Regions from separate parts of the Lysinibacillus sp. NPDC097279 genome, predicted to be linked through region 2. Evidence: riboswitches for the same ligand, from Rfam matches in the RefSeq annotation. Region 2 holds a riboswitch; each other region holds the start of a gene.
What was found. A riboswitch is a leader RNA that binds a small molecule or an ion and turns the genes downstream of it on or off. The one in region 2 is predicted to bind S-adenosylmethionine.
Positions count from the first base shown of each region.

Region 1: another riboswitch for S-adenosylmethionine. It lies ahead of metA (homoserine O-acetyltransferase MetA); the one in region 2 lies ahead of ACIQ1H_RS18040 (cyclase family protein).
Region 3: another riboswitch for S-adenosylmethionine. It lies ahead of ACIQ1H_RS22070 (bifunctional homocysteine S-methyltransferase/methylenetetrahydrofolate reductase); the one in region 2 lies ahead of ACIQ1H_RS18040 (cyclase family protein).

Region 1 covers NZ_JBIWDA010000001.1:1,314,410-1,318,685, reverse strand. Annotated here, with positions in the region: gene panF (sodium/pantothenate symporter) at 1-1,257, shown strand, start outside; gene ACIQ1H_RS06640 (nucleotide excision repair endonuclease) at 1,359-1,730, opposite strand; SAM riboswitch class I at 2,050-2,159, shown strand; gene metA (homoserine O-acetyltransferase MetA) at 2,265-3,200, shown strand; gene ACIQ1H_RS06630 (GerAB/ArcD/ProY family transporter) at 3,288-4,276, opposite strand, start outside.
Region 2 covers NZ_JBIWDA010000005.1:38,034-42,309, forward strand. Annotated here, with positions in the region: gene ACIQ1H_RS18030 (Cof-type HAD-IIB family hydrolase) at 1-583, shown strand, start outside; gene ACIQ1H_RS18035 (DedA family protein) at 1,050-1,646, shown strand; gene ACIQ1H_RS18040 (cyclase family protein) at 1,712-2,449, opposite strand; SAM riboswitch class I at 2,699-2,800, opposite strand; gene ACIQ1H_RS18045 (YuzC family spore coat inner layer protein) at 2,909-3,214, opposite strand; gene ACIQ1H_RS18050 (VOC family protein) at 3,670-4,113, shown strand; gene ACIQ1H_RS18055 (methyltransferase domain-containing protein) at 4,183-4,276, shown strand, end outside.
Region 3 covers NZ_JBIWDA010000010.1:53,750-58,025, reverse strand. Annotated here, with positions in the region: gene metH (methionine synthase) at 1-171, opposite strand, end outside; gene ACIQ1H_RS22070 (bifunctional homocysteine S-methyltransferase/methylenetetrahydrofolate reductase) at 164-2,011, opposite strand; SAM riboswitch class I at 2,101-2,200, opposite strand; gene ACIQ1H_RS22065 (protoporphyrinogen oxidase) at 2,325-3,713, opposite strand; gene ACIQ1H_RS22060 (hypothetical protein) at 3,781-4,044, opposite strand; gene ACIQ1H_RS22055 (protoglobin domain-containing protein) at 4,222-4,276, opposite strand, start outside.

The sequences.
Region 1 (4,276 bases), on a different contig from region 2:
ATTGGTGGACCAGGGGTCGCTTATAATAAAGGACTTGGATGGGTACTCCTAGCGATGGCACAACTACCAGCTGGTTATTTTGTATTAATGATTTTAGGAAAGAAATTTGCAATTATTGCTCGCCGTTATCAGGCAATAACATTAATTGATTTTTTACGGGAACGCTATAAAAGCCATGTCATTGTAATTTTATCTGCAATTAGTATTATTGTCTTTTTATTTTCTGCAATGATGGCACAGTGGGTTGGTGGAGCACGCTTAATTGAATCATTAACTGGTTTAAATTATACAGCGGCACTCTTTATTTTTGCTGCATCAGTATTAATTTATGTCATTATTGGGGGCTTCCGTGCGGTTGCTTTAACGGATACAGTACAAGGTTCGATAATGGTAATTGGTACGGTTATTTTACTAATTGGGACAATCATTGCAGGCGGGGGAATAGATCAAATTATGACATCCCTTGTAGCAGAAAATCCAAAGTTAGTGTCTCCATTTGGTGCAGAAGGTGAACTAACGCCGTTATATGTTTCTACATTTTGGATTTTAATAGGAATTGGCGTAGTGGGGCTACCTCAAATTGCAGTACGTGCTATGAGCTATAAAGATTCTAAAAGTATGCATTTAGCCATTATTATTGGTACGATCGCCATCGGGACAATTATGTTCGGCATGCACCTAATTGGCGTGCTAGCGCGTCCAGTAATGCCAGGTATTGAGATTGGCGATAAAGTGATGCCATTATTAACGTTAAAAGTTTTACCGCCATATTTAGCGGGTATTGTTTTAGCAGCACCGATGGCAGCCACGATGTCTACGGTTAATGCACTACTGATGTTAGTTAGTTCAACCGTTGTGAAAGATATTTATTTAAACTATGTGAAGCCAACTGCCAACGATGGGGAGATTAAGCGGGCAAGCTTTATTGTCACTACAGTAATTGGTTTAGCAGTCGTTGTATTTGCGTTAAATCCACCAGATTTACTTGTTTGGCTTAATTTATTTGCATTTGGTGGCCTAGAAGCTGTCTTTATTTGGTCAGTCGTCCTAGGATTATATTGGAAAAAGGCCAACAAATATGGCGCAATTGCTTCCATGATTACGGGCATGACGTTATACATTGTGATTGATCGCTTTTATCCGTCAATCTTTGGTATGCATACAGTGACAATCCCGATAGTAGCTTCATTTATAATCTTTGTTATTGTAAGCTTACTAACAGCTAACAAATTTAAAGATGAAAAAATATTTATTTAAATACTAAAATACCACGAGAGATACGTCTCTCATGGTATTTTTTTATATGAATAACGCTAAAAAAGAAAACCGTTAGCAAGTGGTTGCTAACGGCGTTTATCTTAATAAAATACTTTTTCAAGATTATATTTTGCACGGAAAGTGTTAATAGCATATGTTTCGTAAATTTCACGTTCCATTGGATCATCAATTTCATACACTTCAATTTTGAAAATTTCATCACGGTACTTTTTCATTGGTGATACATTATCTTCAAAATGTTTTTTAATGCGTTGACGAATTTTGCGCGCTTTCCCTACAAATAATAGCTCATTTTTTTCGTTGTAGAATAAGAAAATGCCACCTTTTTCGCGAGTGATTTTATGGAAATCAATAAAACCATGGAATGGCGGGATTTCTACTTCCCCAGGTTTTAATACTTGCTCACGTTGACGAATTACTAAGTCTGGTTTTGGGAGTTCAATTTTAATCAAAATATTTCACGTTCCTCTCTGTTACTAAAGGTATATGTTAACATAATACCTCCATGATTACCATTACGTTTTCTTCTACAAAAATCAATTTACAATGCATTAATGTTTATCGGGTTACAATTGTCATTGGTTTGTCATTTACGAAGGCCAATTGATGTGAAAAATGATATTTAACCAGTAGATGCGTAACTCACAAAAGCAATAGATACTTTATGATAGTGTTCATCAAAAAATAAACTTCCATTCATTTATATACTAAATATTCTATGTATTATTGAAATTCTTAATTGTTCGTGATACAATTCTTTTTAATTAAATAATCTTATCAAGAGAAGCTGAGGGATTTGGCCCTATGACGCTTCAGCAACCTCTAACAATGTTAGAAAGGTGCTAATTCCACCAAAGGATGTTTCCTTTGAGAGATAAGAGTGAACGTGATAATTATCCTTCTCATTCTTGCTCCAAAGGAATGAGGGGGATTTTTTAATTTTATTTAGATAGAGAGAAAAAAATTAAAGAAAAGGGGAATGCAACATGCCTATTAATATTCCAAAAAACTTACCAGCAGGAGAACATTTACGTGGGGAAAAAATATTCGTAATGGAAGAAGACCGCGCTAAAACGCAACAAATTCGTCCTTTAAATATTTTAATTTTTAATTTAATGCCAGAAAAAGAAAAAACAGAGCTACAATTACTGCGATTGCTCGGTAATACACCATTACAAGTGAACATTACATTTTTAAATACAGCAACACATGAGTCTAAAAATGTGAGTAAATCACATTTACAGCTATTTTACTCGACGTTTAAAGAGATTCGCCATCGTCGCTTTGACGGGATGATCATTACAGGGGCTCCTGTTGAAAAGATGGCATTTGAAGAAGTGAATTATTGGGAAGAAATTTCAGAGATAATGGATTGGTCCGTTAAAAATGTCACATCTGTAATGCATATATGTTGGGGGGCACAAGCAGCCTTATATCATCATTATGGGATAGGTAAGTTTGAACTACCAGAAAAATGTTCTGGCGTCTATTCACATGTCATTACCGATTTAACGGTTGATTTAGTGCGCGGCTTTAGTGACTTATTTACAGCACCACATTCTCGCTATACATCGGTTTCCATTGATGAAGTACGTAAGCACCCAGATTTACGCTTACTGTCCTATTCAGAAGATGCTGGCGTCTTTATTGTGCAATCAAAGGATAATAAGAACATTATGATTACTGGTCACTTAGAATACGATGCGACAACATTGGCAGATGAGTATTATCGTGATGTTGAAAAAGGGATTGATATTGCCATACCTGTTAACTATTTCCCACATAATGATCCTTCGAACGAGCCAATCAATACATGGCGAGCACATACGCACTTATTATTTTCGAATTGGCTCAACTATTATGTTTATCAGGAAACACCGTACGAATGGGATTTTGTTGATGAGATTGAATACCATATTTAATTTGGGACTATTGCCATTGCGTTATACAGCGATAAGAACCCCCATTTCTCAAATAAACAGCGAGAAATGGGGGTTTGTTTAAACTTTTTACGATTCAGTAGTATTTGGTTTATTTTTAGAATCTTGTTGCGTGTTAGTATCTTGCTGTTCTGTAGATTTTTGTTTAGTATTGTCGCTTTGGGTATCGATAGAATCCTTTAAAATACTAGCACTTTGCTGATTGTTGGAATTTTGTTGAGCGTTTGTATCCTGTTGCTTGTTATCACGTTGTTGATTATCCTCATTCTTTTTTATTTTACGCATTTTTGCAACTACTAGTAAAAGCAATGGAAGTAAAACAGTTATTAGCCCTGAAAATAGAGGCCATATTTTCTGATTATAATTATTCGAATGGACAATATTAGGATGAGCAAGTTGTGCCATTGCAACCATGCACATCCCTAATGGTAAAATAAAGGGGCGAGGATCTTTCACTTTAAGTATTTGTCCTAAGCCAATAACCGTGGCGTAAAAATAAATAAAGGTACGAATATAAATTGAAATAATCCACATAACCGCCATAATTATTTCTACGCGCTGAAAAAAATTGCCTATTGAAATTCTTTGAGCTAAAGCATAGCTTGGAAATGTTTTAGCAGCAGTATTCGTTGAACCAAGGACTAGTGTTGATAGGGCAATAATAATGATTAATACGATTCCGCCAATTATCGTCCCTAAATAAAACCCTTTTTGAGCTGCTTTTTGTACATTGACTCCTGTAGGGAAGAACATAAGCAACACAACGAACGGAAATGAAAAAATACTCATAAATGATAGTGTACTGATTAGTAATGGCTTTGTTTTTGTTTCTAAAATAGGTTGTATATTTTGGATATTTATTTGAGGTGAAATACAAATAATAAAGACAATAAATATTACTGAGAAAATTGCAAATAGTATTTCTGCTGAGCGAGCAAAAGTCTCGATGCCTAAATACGAAGCAAAAACGATAATAATGGTGAATAAAACAATAAAGGATATAGTAGGCGTTTCAGGCATCACTTCTGTTTGCATAAAATTACCAATGAAATATAACA
Region 2 (4,276 bases):
TGCGAATGGGGCTTATACTCGGCATGGTAATCAAATAATCCATAGCATGCCCATCGCACAAGATGTCGTACAAAGTGTAAAAGCGTTTGCTGATAATAATCGGGATAGCCTGACATTTTTTACTGACCACTTATTCATGAATAATGTTCGTCATCAAGCAACATTAAAGGCAATGAAGGAGACATTATCTTTAAATGACTATCCTCCCACGAATCATAATATTTTAAATGAGCAAGTTTACTTAATGTGTTTATATGCCAATGAGCAAGTGGAGAAAAAGTACATAACACAATTTCCAAATTTAAAGTTTGAACGATGGCATCCGACAATTATGAATGTGCTACAAGATGATGTATCAAAATCCATCGCTGTTGACGCGGTGCTAAAATATTTCAACATCCCTCGAGAAGAAGCAATTGCTTTTGGAGATGGAGAGAATGATATTGATATGTTAGAGCAAGTTGGATACGGTATTGCGATGGGAAATGGCAGTGTCGCATTAAAAAATGTTGCTGATTATGTCACGTTAAACTCGGATGAAGGTGGCATTGATTATGCATTGCGTAAGCTCCAACTTATCTAGAGTATTAAATATTATTAGAAATAAAATATTTCTGCTATCGTAATGGCCCCTAAGAGAACCTTTTTAGCTTTTAACATCTACTTCCATAGTATGTGCTCAACGCTACTTATATTTTGGATAGACAGGAATGTTATTAGATTGTATGAATAAATTGGAGTAGATGATCTCGTTACCATTGTCACATGTATTTAGATTTCAGTCAGCATATCCGTCACTGGTGGCAGTAATGAAAATGAAGTGATGTGAAATAGAAATTTAGACTGAAAGAGATAGGAGGATACGGTAAAGAGAGTAATTTTTAAAAACTGAATTTATCGAAAATAAAGTTATGATGATTGTACAATATTAATATACATGTAATAATGATTAAACCTATACAAAAGTAATTGATAGAAAAAATTGACTTTAAGAGGCTTATGGTAAGCTAAGATATTGGGAAAATTAAGGCTTTAGGTGGGGTAAATTTATGGTGCATCACGTGCAATCTCTTATTGAACATTACGGGTATTTCGGAATCATTCTTATACTAGTTGGAGGGATTGTCGGGCTGCCACTTCCTGACGAAATTTTTTTAACCTATGTAGGATATAATGTTTATCGTGAAAATTTAGAACATATTCCTGCATTAATAAGTGCTGCAGTGGGAGCAGCAGGAGGCATCACCCTCAGCTACTTTGTTGGGCGTCGATTTGGGTTACCGCTATTACAAAAATATGGGCCGAAAGTTCATATCACTGCACAAAAAATTGAGTTTACGAAAAAACTGTTTGAAAAGATAGGGCCTGTCCTATTATTAATTGGCTATTTTATACCTGGTGTTCGTCATCTAACAGCATATATTGCAGCTATTAATAATTATCCCTATAAAAAGTTTGCTGTTTATGCATATGCAGGTGCAATAATATGGACTTTCACCTTTATTACTTTAGGGAAAGTACTCGGAAATAAATGGCGTTTTGTTGGAATGTATTTATCTCAATACAGCCTATATGCCATATTGGTGTTTATCGTATTAATGCTGATTGTTTACTATGTATTTAAAAAAAGAAATACTATTAAATAAATAGTAAAAAAAGGTCTGCTTCAAATGTTTATTTGGCATTTGAGGCAGACCATTTTTATTTAAATTTAAGGCAAAATAGCAAATGAACGCACAGGGAATCCAGAAGCTTTTTCAGGCTTTGGCACAATATTGAAAATGACTGCCCCTTTGGCTGGTAGCTTATCTAAATTTGTCATCAGTTCAATTTGATATGTATCCTGATCTAGTACAAAATATTCGCCATCTAACGTACCATTTTTACGGAAATCCGCCGCTGAATCTGTATCGAATGTTTCATGACCGATGGCACTGATTTTCCGTTCTGTAAATAAAAACTGCAACGCTTCTAATCCCCAACCTGGAATATGGTTATGACCGTCTTTATCTTTATTATTGAACAAGTCCTTATCTGGCCAACGTTTACTCCAATCAGTGCGCAGTGCAACAAATGTACCTGCTTCAATTTCTCCATATTGTGCTTCAAAATCTAAAATATCTTGTACGCTTAACGTCAAGTCATTGTTCAATTCTGCTTCCTTGGACTTATCTATAACAATAAGCGGAAGGACAAGTTCTTTTAATTCTAATTCGTCTAAGTAGCGCGTATTTGCAACAAAATGAATAGGTGGATCAATATGCGTTCCATATTGCCCGGGAAACGTAAATTGTTGTGCAAAAAAGCCGTCATTATGGGAAAATAGCGTTTCAAATTTTGCATCTTCAAACATAAAGAAATGAGGAGAGTCTGGCCCGAATGTATGTGTTAAGTCGACCCATTGCTTAGTTTTTAATAGCTGTAATGCTTGTAAAAGTTCATTTGTCATTTTTATTCCCTGCTTTCTTAATTATGAGTGGTGAAACAATTGCGTCATTAAATACGAACATCGAAGTGAAAAAAGAATGATTATTCCCATCATTACGCTTCAGGCGAACCTTTCGCGGACAAGCTCAAGCCTACTACATTCAAAAGTTCATAATTTTTCTTAGAAAAACTAATAGGAAATTACCCATTAATAAAAATAAAAAAAGAGCCCTACTTGTAGAAGAGGACTCTCGTGTAACTGAAGTCAGTCTTCTCATCTTTTGGTGAATTTCACCATTTGGAATTAGCACCATGCCTAAGACTGGTTGCTGAGACTTCATAGGGCCAATCCCTCCATCTCTCTTGATAAGAAAAATATATGAATTTTCAGAAATAGTAATACCAAATACTTTAGCATACTTATAAATAGTTTACAAGTTCTATAGGAGTGCATGGTTATAAAAATAAGATGCCTTCTTTCTTACCAATATAATATGACCGCGATACTACAGCACCCACCTTCTGATAAAACAATTCGAATATTGTCTGGCGTATATTTCGCTTCGAATTTCGCTGTAACACCTGCAGAAGAAATGAGTTTTTGGACTTCATCTTGCTTGGAAAGCTGTGCGGCATTTTTAAGATCATGGGCAAACTGATCGGACCCTTCAATTTTCTCTGTTAATAATTGGGCCTGCTGCATAATCGGCTGAATTTGTTTGGCAGATGTCTTCAACTTCAATGTATTAATAGGCGGGTACTGATTTGGGTTTGGAGATGTGGGCATCGCAAGCTGTCCAGGCAAATGGTGGGGGAAAGGCGAATTAGCAACGCCCCAATTTGGATATTGATGTACATAAACATAATACGGATAAGGATTGTAATACAGCAGAATTCCTCCAATCTATAGCTAATATCTTAGTGTATCTTATGTAGAGGCATTCTATTTTGTGTTGAAGTAGCCCGTTCTTATCGAACAAAGCTTAGCGTAGTCCTCTTTTTATATATGTTGCAATGAATGTAAAAAAAGTCCGGAACGAGGATGATATTATTTTTATCAGAAAAAATGGCAATCGAAATGGCTGAAATAAAGATGTTTGAATCGAGACAATAATGCAATGTGTGCAGCCATGTAGCAATTTGATAATGCGTATACAGTAATGGCAATAGCATAAAGCAAAAAGGATTTGCCACAAGAAAGGGAGAATATGTAATAGATACTGTAGAAAAGGGGAAGATGGGATGAATCGTTTAAATTTAATTACATTAGGTGTGAAAAATATGGTTGAATCGTTGGCATTTTATCGTGATGGGCTTGGGTTCGAAGTAGTTGTCTATGGGGATGAAGCAAATCCAGATGTTATTTTCTTTAATAATGGAGGAACTAAAATATCTCTTTTCCAAATTGATCGCTTAGTAAAGGATATAAATGAAGCGAATCCACCAACTGTAGGTAATGGCTTTAATGGTATTACGCTTGCCTACAATGGAAAGTCTAAAGAGGAAGTCGATGAAGTATTTTTGTTAGCAAAAAAAGCTGGAGCAAACATTGTAAAGGAGCCTGAAACAGTGTTTTGGGGAGGTTATAGTGGCTATTTTCAAGATCCAAACGGCTTTTATTGGGAAGTGGCATACGGTGATATGTGGGAATTTGATGAAAACGATATGTTAATTATTAAACAATAGATTGGCGGTGCTTTGATGAAATTTTGTCAAAGCACATTTAGATAAACTAGATATAGAGGAGACAGTAGAGTGAAACCATTTTGGGAGAAAGACTACTTAGCTGATACGCATTATGCTTTTGGTAATCCTAGTGAGGAAGTGGTTGAATGGGCAAAAACATTGC
Region 3 (4,276 bases), on a different contig from region 2:
CTTTTCAAGCACATCAGGTCTCGTTAAAACAAGGTTCTCGTTACATCCATCAAGCTCCTCGCCACCAAAATCTTCTGCTGATAAGTTTTCATTTTGAAGCATTGTACCCATTGCGCCATCAAGAATTAATATTCGTTTCTCTAGTTGCTCTTCAATCAAGTGCTTAGCCATCTATACTTACCCCTTTTTTCTGTTCATCCAATTGCTCAATAAATTTCATTAACTCTAGCGTCATATCATAGCGTAAAAACGGTGTAATTAAGTAAATACCATTGAAATACTCTGCAGCTACTTCTACTAACTCTTTAGCAATTGCAATCCCTTCTAATGTTGAACGTTCTTTATCTTCACCACATGCCTTCATACGTGACAGTGCATCATCTGATAGTTTGATACCTGGTACTTCATGGTGTAAAAATTCAGCACTCTTATAGCTTGTTACTGGCATAATCCCAATATAAATTGGTGCATCTAAATGCTTTGTTGCCTCATAAATTTCAATAATTTTCTCTTTCGTATAAACAGGCTGAGAAATAAAGTAATCGGCGCCATGTTCAATTTTTTTCTCTAGACGGGCTACTGCTCGATCTAACACACGGACATTCGGATTAAATGCTGCCGCTACAGAAAAGTTTGCTTTTTTACGAAGTGGCTTTCCAGAAAATGAAATACCTTCATTCAACTGTTTAATCAGTTGGATTAGCTCCATAGAAGATACATCATAAACACTTGTTGCACCAGGGAAGTCGCCTACCTTAGTCGGATCTCCAGTAACCGCTAAAATATCATGAATACCAAGTGCATTTAAGCCCATCAAATGCGACTGTAATCCAATTAAATTACGGTCACGACACGTTATATGCGTTAATGGTCGAACACCATGTGTTTCCTTTAATAACGCACCCATTGCCACATTACTAATGCGTGGCGATGCAAGTGAGTTATCTGCCATCATCACTACATCTGCGCCTGCTTCATATAATTTTTTCGCCCCTTGAATAAAGCCATCAATCTCTAAATGCCTCGGTGTATCCAACTCCACGATAACTGAGCGCTCACGTTTCACCTTTTCATGTAACGGCTCATATGTTGCAGGCTCTGCTTCTCGTACAATCTCTACTTTTTCAGGCTTAGCTAACTTTTCTTCAATAGGTGTTAACTCTTCTAAATATTTTTTAGCTGCCGCAATGTGCTTTGGTGTTGTGCCACAGCAGCCACCTATTAAACGAACACCTTGGTCAACTAGTGCAACCGCTGCTCGACCAAAATAATCTGCTTCTGATTCATAAACGACACGCCCATCCTCTAAATCTAGCAATGAGGCATTTGGATAGGCAGACATAAATGCTTTTTCAGGAAGTTCAACACCTTCGAATGCTTGAATGGTATGATGCGGACCTAAACGGCAATTTACGCCAACTACATCTGCACCAAGCATCTCAAGCTCGTGCAATGCATAATTTAATGCCATTCCATTTTGTAACACGCCAGGTTCATGCATTGACACCTGCGCAATAATTGGTAGCTTTGTTTTGGCACGTAACATTTTTAACGTTGCGCTTAACTCTTCGAAATCATAATACGTTTCAAGTAAAAGGCCGTCTGGATTGCCTGCAAGTAACACATTAGCTTGCTCTTCAACTGTCGTTAAAATTTCCTCTAACGTAGCATCACTTTTACGAATACCGCGGATGCCCCCAATTGTGCCTAACACAAATTGCCCACCATCTGCTGCAGCACGTTTAGCAATCGTGATCGCCGCTTCATTAAACTGCTGCACTCGCGATTCTAAGCCGTAGCGTGCTAATTTAATAGCATTAGCCCCATAAGTATTTGTCTGAATTACATCTGCACCAGCAGCAATATATTCTCTATGAATTTTTTCAATTAATTCTGGTTTCTGTACATTCATTTCTTCATGGCAGTACTCCAAGCCGTAGCCATATAAAACAGTACCAATAGCACCATCTGCAGTTAACACATGTGTTTTTAACTTTTCTAGCAATCCCATAAACGTAAGCCTCACTTTCCTTTTTCCCAAAATATAAAAAGCCTTCTTTTACAAAAAAGAAGGCTTTAACGAATCGTAATTGTTTTTCCTTCTCATCTTCGACCAATAAGGTCTTCTGGATTTAGCACCTGACATGAGTTGGTTGCTGAAGCTTCATTGGGCCAGTCCCTCGGCTTCTCTCGATAAGAATGTAGTATGAATTTTTCAAATAATTAAAAGAATCATATCGTTTACAGGCGATAGAGTCAAGACTATTTCACTTAACAAAGGAGATTTCCCCAGAAAAATACCTATTTTCGTATTTATTTCACTGCTATACTAGTTTTTCTGCAAGCTCTTCGCCTATTTTTTTACCATTTTGAATACAAGCACCAATACCTACTCCAAAATAAGAGCAACCTGCTATCGATAAATTGGGATACTTTTCTGCAAGCTCAGCTGTTAAGCCCTTCAATGCTTCATGATGTGCTAAATCGTATTTCGGCATTTGGTCGATCCACTTTGCAACATTAACAACAGTTGGCTTTTCATCAATACCTAAACTTTTCTTCACATCTTCTAATGCGACAGCTGCTAGTTCTTCATCTGTCATCTTTCGTAATTTTTCGTACGCAGGATTAATGCTCTTATAAAACAGTCGTACAAGTAATTTACTATTAGTAGATGTATGCTTCCATTTTCGGCTTGTCCACGTTGCCGCATTGCATTGCACATTTGAATTATGCGATACAATAAAACCCGTTCCATCTGCTGGTAACACTGCATCTGGTACATCAAAGCCTAAGTAAATTGTTATGGCAGAAGCTGTCGTAAATTCTTTAAAGTAACGATCCAACGATGGGTCCTGTAATAAGCTTTGCACCGCATCATTCGGTAGTGCTAATACAACGTGATTAGCCTCAAGCTTTCTATTATTAGCTAAAGTGATTGTATATTGCCCTTCATGTTTCTTTACACTTGTTGTTGCTACACCTTTAATAATTTCTACTTCTGTTAATGTTTCTTCAAGGCGATCAATCAGTGATGATAAGCCTTCTTTAAACGAAATAAATTTTTTATTGGAAGCTTTCATAAATTGTTCGCGATTTGCATCAAACCCCTTAATGATGCTTCCGTAATCATTTTTATAATCAATTAAGTACGGCAGTGTAGATGCAATCGAAAGTTGATGTAGGTCTCCAGAATATACGCCTGCTAATACTGGTGCTATTTGATTTTGTACAAGCTCTTCTCCTAAGTAATACGTTAAAAATTCACCTATTGAGCTTTCTTTAGTAAATCCTTTATTTGGCATCGTTAAGTCCTGTAATGCAATTTGTTTACCAGCGTCTGATACAAGTGTACTCGCTTCAAGAGAAGATAAGCTCATAGGGATACCGAATGTTGAATCTGCTGGTATTGCATGTAATTCGTCGTTTGTATAGATATAAGATACCCCTGTTTCGTTGTACACCAGCTCCTGTTCAAAATTAAGCTCCTGCACTAGCTCCATGACCCCTTTATGCCGAGCAACAATTGAATCAGCACCCGTTTCCATTATAAAACCTTGGTCATACGCAGAGTGAAGCTTTCCACCTAAATAAGCATTTTTTTCAACTAGCACTAGTTTTACATCTATTTTTTTCTCCAATACTTGGCGTTGTAAATAATGCATCGTACATAAACCAGTAATGCCGCCACCTAATACAACTATTGTTTCCATGAAGAATCGCCCCTAATTTCTTTATTTATCTCCTATTAGTATAAACTTTTTTTGCAAACATTTACGTTCAACCCATTACAAATTTAGCAAAAATAAAGTACGGTGAATTGTTTGCGTGCCTGACACCCCAGATACGGCGAATTGTTTGTGTGCCTGACACCCCAGAACGGCGAATTGTTTGTGTGCCTGACACCCCAGAACGGCGAATTGTTTGTGTGCCTGACACCCCAGATATGGGAATTGTTTGTGTACCTGACACCCCAGAACGGCGAATTGTTTGTGTGCCTGACACCCCAGATACGGCGAATTGTTTGTGTGCCTGACACCCCAAAGGCATGGAACTCCACAGGTACCTCAAAATAAAAAAATCCGCTTCACTTTCTGTAAAAGTAAGCAAGAGCCCAAAGATCATAAGGCTCTTATCCTACCTGCGGAAAGCAAAGCGGATTTAAATTAAATTTTATTTGAAAGTATTTTAATAAGGTCCTCCCATTAATAATAATTTCAATTAGTTTAAGTTTTGGGCAACACTCGCTAATTTATCTGCAGAATTTGTGACTTCG